Regions from separate parts of the Gordonia sp. NPDC003376 genome, predicted to be linked through region 2. Evidence: riboswitches for the same ligand, from Rfam matches in the RefSeq annotation. Region 2 holds a riboswitch; the other holds the start of a gene.
The links. Region 2 has a riboswitch for S-adenosylmethionine ahead of ACWDUA_RS19605 (bifunctional o-acetylhomoserine/o-acetylserine sulfhydrylase). Riboswitches for the same ligand answer to the same signal wherever they lie in the genome.
Positions count from the first base shown of each region.

Region 1: it holds a riboswitch for S-adenosylmethionine, as region 2 does, so the genes downstream of both, ACWDUA_RS23005 (aminotransferase class V-fold PLP-dependent enzyme) here and ACWDUA_RS19605 (bifunctional o-acetylhomoserine/o-acetylserine sulfhydrylase) in region 2, are expected to answer to the same signal.

Region 1 covers NZ_JBSFRM010000034.1:41,900-45,303, forward strand. Annotated here, with positions in the region: gene ACWDUA_RS23000 (hypothetical protein) at 1-64, opposite strand, end outside; gene ACWDUA_RS23005 (aminotransferase class V-fold PLP-dependent enzyme) at 61-1,455, opposite strand; SAM riboswitch class IV at 1,474-1,587, opposite strand; gene ACWDUA_RS23010 (isochorismate synthase) at 1,680-2,786, shown strand; gene ACWDUA_RS23015 (O-succinylhomoserine sulfhydrylase) at 2,809-3,404, opposite strand, start outside.
Region 2 covers NZ_JBSFRM010000022.1:57,406-60,809, forward strand. Annotated here, with positions in the region: gene metX (homoserine O-acetyltransferase MetX) at 1-858, opposite strand, end outside; gene ACWDUA_RS19605 (bifunctional o-acetylhomoserine/o-acetylserine sulfhydrylase) at 877-2,187, opposite strand; SAM riboswitch class IV at 2,250-2,371, opposite strand; gene ACWDUA_RS19610 (MFS transporter) at 2,751-3,404, shown strand, end outside.

The DNA.
Region 1 (3,404 bases), on a different contig from region 2:
GCGCAACCTTCAGCGGCGGGCGGCCGATGCTGAGCAGACGGTGGTCGGCGAGTTCGATGGTCATGACGTCGTTTCTCCGGTGCTGGTGTGGTGAGTGCTGATCGGGTGGGAGTGGTGGATCTCGGTGCGCCGTACGGCGTCGGCCCGGGACGCGGCGGCGCCGGTGAGGCGGCCGATCGCGTCGACGAGGCGGTCGATGTCGGCGGAACCGGTGCCGAGGCCGAAGCTGGCGCGGACCGCGCCGTCCGGCCGGCCGAGACGGTTGAGCAGCGGATGCGCACAGAACTTGCCGTCCCGGACCCCGATGCCATGGTGATCGCTCAGATACTCTGCCACCGCACGCGGCGTGTGACCGTCGACGTCGAATCCGGCGATCCCGACGCGATCGGGTGCATCGTCGAAGATGCGCAGCGGCGTGACACCGTCGATGGCCTCGAGGCCGGAGTCGAGCCTGTCCCTCAGGACGTACTCGTGGTGTCCGATGGTCTCGAAGCCGATCTCGGTGATCGCCTCGCAGGCCGCGGCGATGGCGACGGCCCCCAGGACGTTCGGCGAGCCGCCCTCGTGGCGGGCCGCCCCGGTGTGCCAGGCGGTCGACGCACAGTTGGCGTCGGGCTCCCCCACCACCGCGACGGCCGCCGAGGCGCCGCCACCGGCCAGGTAGGGGTCGGCGGCATCGAGCAGGTCGGAGCGCCCGATCAGCACCCCCGCACCGAAGGGCGCATAGAGCTTGTGCCCGGAGAACACCAGGTAGTCGATGCCGTGGCTGACCATCGACACGGGCCGATGGGCGACCAGCTGCGCCGCATCCACCAGGATCCGGGCGCCCTGACGATGCGCGATCGCCGCGAGTCGGCCGATCGGCAGCACCTCGCCGGTGACGTTGGACGCGGCGGTCACCGCGAGCAGCGCGGCCGGGGCAGCGGCCAGTTCGCATTCCACCGCGTCGAGGGTCGCGTCGATGGTGTTGCGCGCGGTCACGATCCGGGTGGCCCCGCTCTCCCGCGACACCCAGGGCAGCAGATTGGCGTGATGCTCGATGTCGAGGACGACGACGTCGCCGCGGACACAGTGCGCGGCGAGGTTCAGCGCGTCGGTGGTGTTGCGGGTGAACACGACGGTGTCATCGGTGCGGCCACGGACGAAGCGCCGCACCGTCTCCCGGCACTGTTCGTACCGGCCGGTGGTGACCTGCGACAGGTGGCCGGCACCGCGGTGCACGCTCGCGTATCCGGCGAGGGCGGTGCTCACGGCCTCGGCGACGGCAGTCAGGGCCGGGGCACTCGCCGCGTAATCGAGTTTGGCGTAACCGATCTCGGAACCGTCGGCGAGCGGGGCGCCCTGGTCGGCACCGACGACGGCGGCGAGCGGGGCGATCACGATGTCGCGGACCGCATCGGTCGCCGCGACGGCGGGAACGGTGGGAATGGTTGTCTGGCTGACGACAGCAGTCATCGATCGAACTCCTCGGAGAATCCACGCTTGCCGTGCCCGGTCGGTACACGGCCAGGTCGTCACCCGGAGCACCCCACCGCGGAGGAGGGTTGCCGACCAGCGAGCCGGGGCTTGTCGCTGGCACTCATGACCTGCAACCAGAGTGGTCGATGCGGCGTCGGGGTGTCAATTTTCACCCACCGTGAGCGAAACCCCGCCGGCGGCGGCTCGGTAGGTTGGGAGAGGTGAGTCCCGACGTGTTCGTCCTGTCCCGGCCGCACGGCGTGGTCCGCGCCGCCGGCGTCCTCCGCCGCTATCCGGATGCGGCGGTCGCCGCCACCGATCTCCGAGAGCGGCGGGTCGACTCGGTGGTCGGCGCACTCGCCTTCGATCCGTCGGAGCCCTCCGCCCTGATCACCCCTCGCACGCTGCTCCACTCCGACGCCCCGCTCCCGAGCACCGAACCCACCGCACGACGGTTCACCTCGATCGTCGAGATCCCCGACCCGGCAACACATCTGGATCGGGTCCAGGCCGCCGTGGCCACCATCGCCGACGGCGGGTTGGACAAGGTGGTGCTGGCGCGGACACTCACCGGCCGACTCGACATCCCCGTCGACGTCGACGATCTGCTGGCCGCATTCGCGGGCGGCAACCACGAGCACAATGCGTTCGCGGTCGACACCGGAACCGGCCGACTGATCGGTGCGACCCCGGAGTTGTTGCTGCGCAAGCGCGGCCGGGAGGTCACCTGCCTGCCCTACGCCGGGTCGGCACCGCGTTCGGCAGATACCGCCGAGGATCGGCGATCCAGGGAATCCTTGGCCGATTCGGCCAAGGACCATCGGGAGCACGCCTTCGTCGTCGAGCATCTGCGGCAGTGTCTGGCACCGCTCGCCACCGACCTCGAGATCGGCGACAAGCCGGAACTGCTGTCCACCGGGGAGATGTGGCACCTGGCCACCCCGGTGCGCGCAGTGTTGGCCGAATCCGACTGCACCGCACTCGATCTCGCTCTCACCCTGAGTCCCACCCCGGCCACCTGCGGTACGCCGGCCGACGTCGCGGCACAGTACATCCGGACACACGAGGAACCGCGCGGCCTGTATGCCGGTGCGGTCGGTTGGGCCGACGCCGACGGGAACGGCGAGTGGATGGTCACCATCCGCTGTCTCGAACTCGACGGCTCCGGGACCGAGGTGCGCATGTGGGCGGGCGGCGGGATCGTCATCGATTCCGATGCGCGGGCCGAACTGGCCGAGACCACCGCGAAGTTGCGGACGGTGCTCAACGCACTCGGGGTCACCCTCGACGACCTTCCGGTCGCCGGGATGACCCCGCGTCAGAGCTGAGTGTCGATCGGGTCCGGGCGGTTCAGCCCAGGGCCTGATCGAGATCGGCCAGGAGATCGTCGATCCCCTCCAGGCCCACCGACAGGCGAAGTGCGGAGTCGCTCAGACCGATCGCCGCGCGCCCCTCCGGGCCCATCGCACGGTGCGTGGTGGTGGCCGGATGGGTGACCAGCGACTTCGAGTCGCCGAGGTTGTTGGAGATGTCGATCACGCGCAGGCGGTTGAGCACCTCGAAGGCCCGTGCCTTGCCGCCGACGCCGTCGTGGTCGTTGAGCTCGAATGTCACCACGGTGCCGCCGCCGGTCATCTGCTCGATCGCCAGCTCGTACTGCGGATGCGACGTCAGGAACGGGTACTTGACCCAGCGGACCCGCGGGTCGTCCTCGAGGAACTGCGCGATGCGCAGCGCCGAGGCCACCGACGCATCCACTCGCAGGCGCATGGTCTCGAGCCCCTTGAGCAGGGTCCACGCGTTGAACGGGCTCAGTGCCGGGCCGGTGTGGCGCATCAGGGTCTGCACCGGGCCGTCGATGTACTCGGTGGTGCCGAGCACCGCACCGCCCATGACCCGGCCCTGGCCGTCCATGTGCTTGGTGCCGGAGTAGACCACCACGTCGG
Region 2 (3,404 bases):
GTCGAACCGCTCGGTGAGCTTCTCGGCCTGGTGCTCGAGGTAGCTTTGCACCGCGTATCGTCCACCGGTGAGCGGATTCTCTTGCCCCTGAGGGTGATTGGCGAACCGCTCGTCGAGTTCGACCTCGTGCCGATAGGTCAGGTGCGCGATCCGCCGGGCGATCCCCATGCCCGCGACCGGCGCGCGACCGGTGCCGTGGTAATCGCCGCCCTGCCAGTCGGGATCGGAGGTGATCGCGGCGATCTGGGTGGTCTGGGTACCGATCTGATCGGCGGTGGCGCGGGCGCCCACGGCGAGAACCAGCGCACTGCGGACACGGTCGGGATACTCCACGGCCCATTCGAGCGCGCGGGCGCCACCCATCGAACCGCCGACCACCGCGCCGATACTGCGAATCCCCAGGGCCTCGAGGAGCGCCGCCTCCGCGCGCACCTGATCGAGCACGGTGATCTCCGGGAATCGTGAGCCCCACGGCCGTCCGTCGGCATCCAGGGATGCCGGGCCGGTCGATCCGCGGCATCCGCCGAGGACGTTGGCCGAGATGACGCACCACTCGTCGGTGTCCACCGCACAGCCCGGACCGATCAATCCGTCCCACCAGCCGGGCGACGGGTGCTCGGCGTCGGCCGCACCGGTCACATGGGAGTCACCGGTGAGTGCATGTAGCGCCAGGATCACGTTGTCGCGGGACGGCGACAACGTCCCCCAGCGCTGGAACGCCAGGGTGACGTCGTCGAGCCGGTACCCGCTGTCGAGCACCATCGGCCCGAGGCGGACGCTGACCATCCGCCCGTCCGGGACCGTCTCCCAGTCGGGTTGACGCGCCTGCGACGCCTTCGGGTCGATCGTTACCGACACTGGTTATGCGCTCCTCAACTACTTCGCTGCCGCGAAACCCTGGTCCAGGTCGGCCAGGATGTCGTCGATACCCTCGATACCCACGGCCAGGCGGACCAGACCGGGGCTCACACCGGCGGCCAACTGCTCCTCCGGGGTCAGCTGGCTGTGTGTGGTGGACGCCGGGTGGATCACCAGCGACCGGACGTCGCCGATGTTGGCGACATGGCTGTGCAGGGTCAATGCCTCGACGAACCGCTTGCCCGCGTCCACGCCGCCGGCGATCTCGAACCCGATGATCGCACCCTGACCCTTCGGCGCGAGCTGCCGGCCCCGCTCGTACCACGGCGACGACGTCAGGCCGGCGTAGGCCACCGACTCCACCTGCGGATGGTCGACGAGGTACTGCGCCACCTTCTGTGCGTTGGCGACGTGCCGCTCGACCCGCAGGCTCAGCGTCTCCAGGCCCTGGGCGAGCAGGAAGGCGTTGAACGGGGAGATCGCGGCACCGGTGTCACGCAGCAGCTGCACGCGGGCCTTGAGTGCATACGCCGGGGCGCCGAGATCGGCGAAGACCGCACCGTGGTAGCTCGGGTCCGGGGTGGTGAAGCCGGGGAACAGGTCCTGACCGTCCCGCTGGACACGCCAGTCGAACGTTCCGCCGTCGATGATCACGCCGCCGATCGCGGTGCCGTGGCCGCCGATGTACTTGGTGGCCGAATGCACCACGATGTCGGCACCGTGGGCCAGCGGGTTGAGCAGGTACGGGGTGGCGACGGTGTTGTCGACGATCAGCGGGACACCGTTGCGATGGGCCACCTCGGAGATGCCCGGGATGTCGAGGATCTCGTTGTTCGGGTTGGAGATCGACTCGCCGTAGAAGGCACGGGTGTTGTCACGCACGGCGGCCTGCCACGAGTCGAGGTCCTCGGGATCCTCGACGAAGGTCACCTCGACGCCGAACTTCGGCAGGGTGTAGTGCAGCAGATTGTAGGTGCCGCCGTAGAGACGGGGGCTGGCCACCACGTGGCCGCCGTTCTCCACGATGTTGAGGATCGCGTAGGTCTCGGCGGCCTGGCCGGAGGCGACCAGCAGGGCGGCGACGCCACCCTCGAGGGCGGCGAGGCGCTGCTCGACGACGTCCTGGGTGGGGTTCATGATCCGGGTGTAGATGTTGCCCGGCTCGGCCAGCCCGAAGAGGTTCGCGGCATGCTGTGTGTCGTTGAAGACGTACGAGGTGGTCTGGTAGATCGGCAGCGCGCGAGCATTGGTCGTACCGTCGGCGGTCTGGCCGGCGTGGATCTGCTTGGTCTCGAAACTCCACTCGCCACCGTTGGCTGCGTCAGACATGGGTATAGATCACTTTCTGCGGTCGGCAGGGTCGTGAAGACCCTGGTGGGGTCCGACCTTCGGACCCGCGCTTGCCGGGGATGCGTGCGACGCGATCCCCAACCCGGTCATCACCCGGAGCACCCCACCGCGGTTGGAGGGTTGCCGATCAGCAAGCCGGGGCTGTGCGCTGATACTCATGACCTGGCGTCAAGGGTATAACACGGTCACAACTCGTTGAGAACCCTCCTGCTCGCGCCGATCGCAATGCTGGTGGCGGCCGACTCCTGCTGTCGCGCGTGTCACGGAACGGGGCGGTGAGGGAAACGGGGCGGTGAGGGAAACGGGGCGGTGAGGGAAACGGGGCGGTGACGACCTGGCATCCCGCCTCTCCGGATTCACGATCCCGGATCCCGGGATCTCTCGGCCGATGGGGATGGCCATGAACCACAGAACACGAACCGGCGTCACCGCCCGCGTCGGAGCGCACGGGACCGGTGGCCGCGGACCCGAACCCGAGCTTGTGAAGTAGTTCACCAGCCGACCGGGGAATCGTCGGCACCCGTGGGGTGGTTGGTGCACAGGTGTCGCACACCCCAGCCCGCTCCCACACGGACCGCACACGCACGGTTCCGGCGCCCACGACACCCGGCTCGACGTCCGTCCGGTGGGCGATCATCGCCCTGGCCCTCGGCGGCTTCGGTATCGGTACCACCGAGTTCGTCTCGATGGGGCTGTTGCCCAACATCGCCGAGGCCATGGATGTGTCCGAACCCACTGCCGGATGGGTGATCTCGGCATACGCCCTCGGGGTCGTGGTGGGCGCACCGCTGATCGCCGCACTCACCGCCCGCATGTCCCGGCGGACCCTGCTGATCGGACTGATGGTGGCATTCACCGTCGGAAACCTCGCCACCGTGCTGGCCCCGAACTTCGCGTTGCTGCTCGCGGCCCGGTTCGTCGCCGGCCTGCCCCACGGGGCCTACTTCGGTGTTGCAGCCCTGGTCGCCGCGCACCTCGCCGGCCCACAGCGTCGTGCCAAGGCGGTCGGCCAGGTGATGCTCGGACTGTCTGTCGCCAACGTCGCCGGAGTGCCGGCCGCGGCCTGGCTGGGCGAGCATTCCGGTTGGCGCAGCGCATTTCTCATCGTCGTGGCAGTGGGCGTGCTCACCGTCGGCGCCCTCATCCGCAACCTCGGGTCGCTCTCGGACATGCGCGTGACCAACCCGATGACCGAA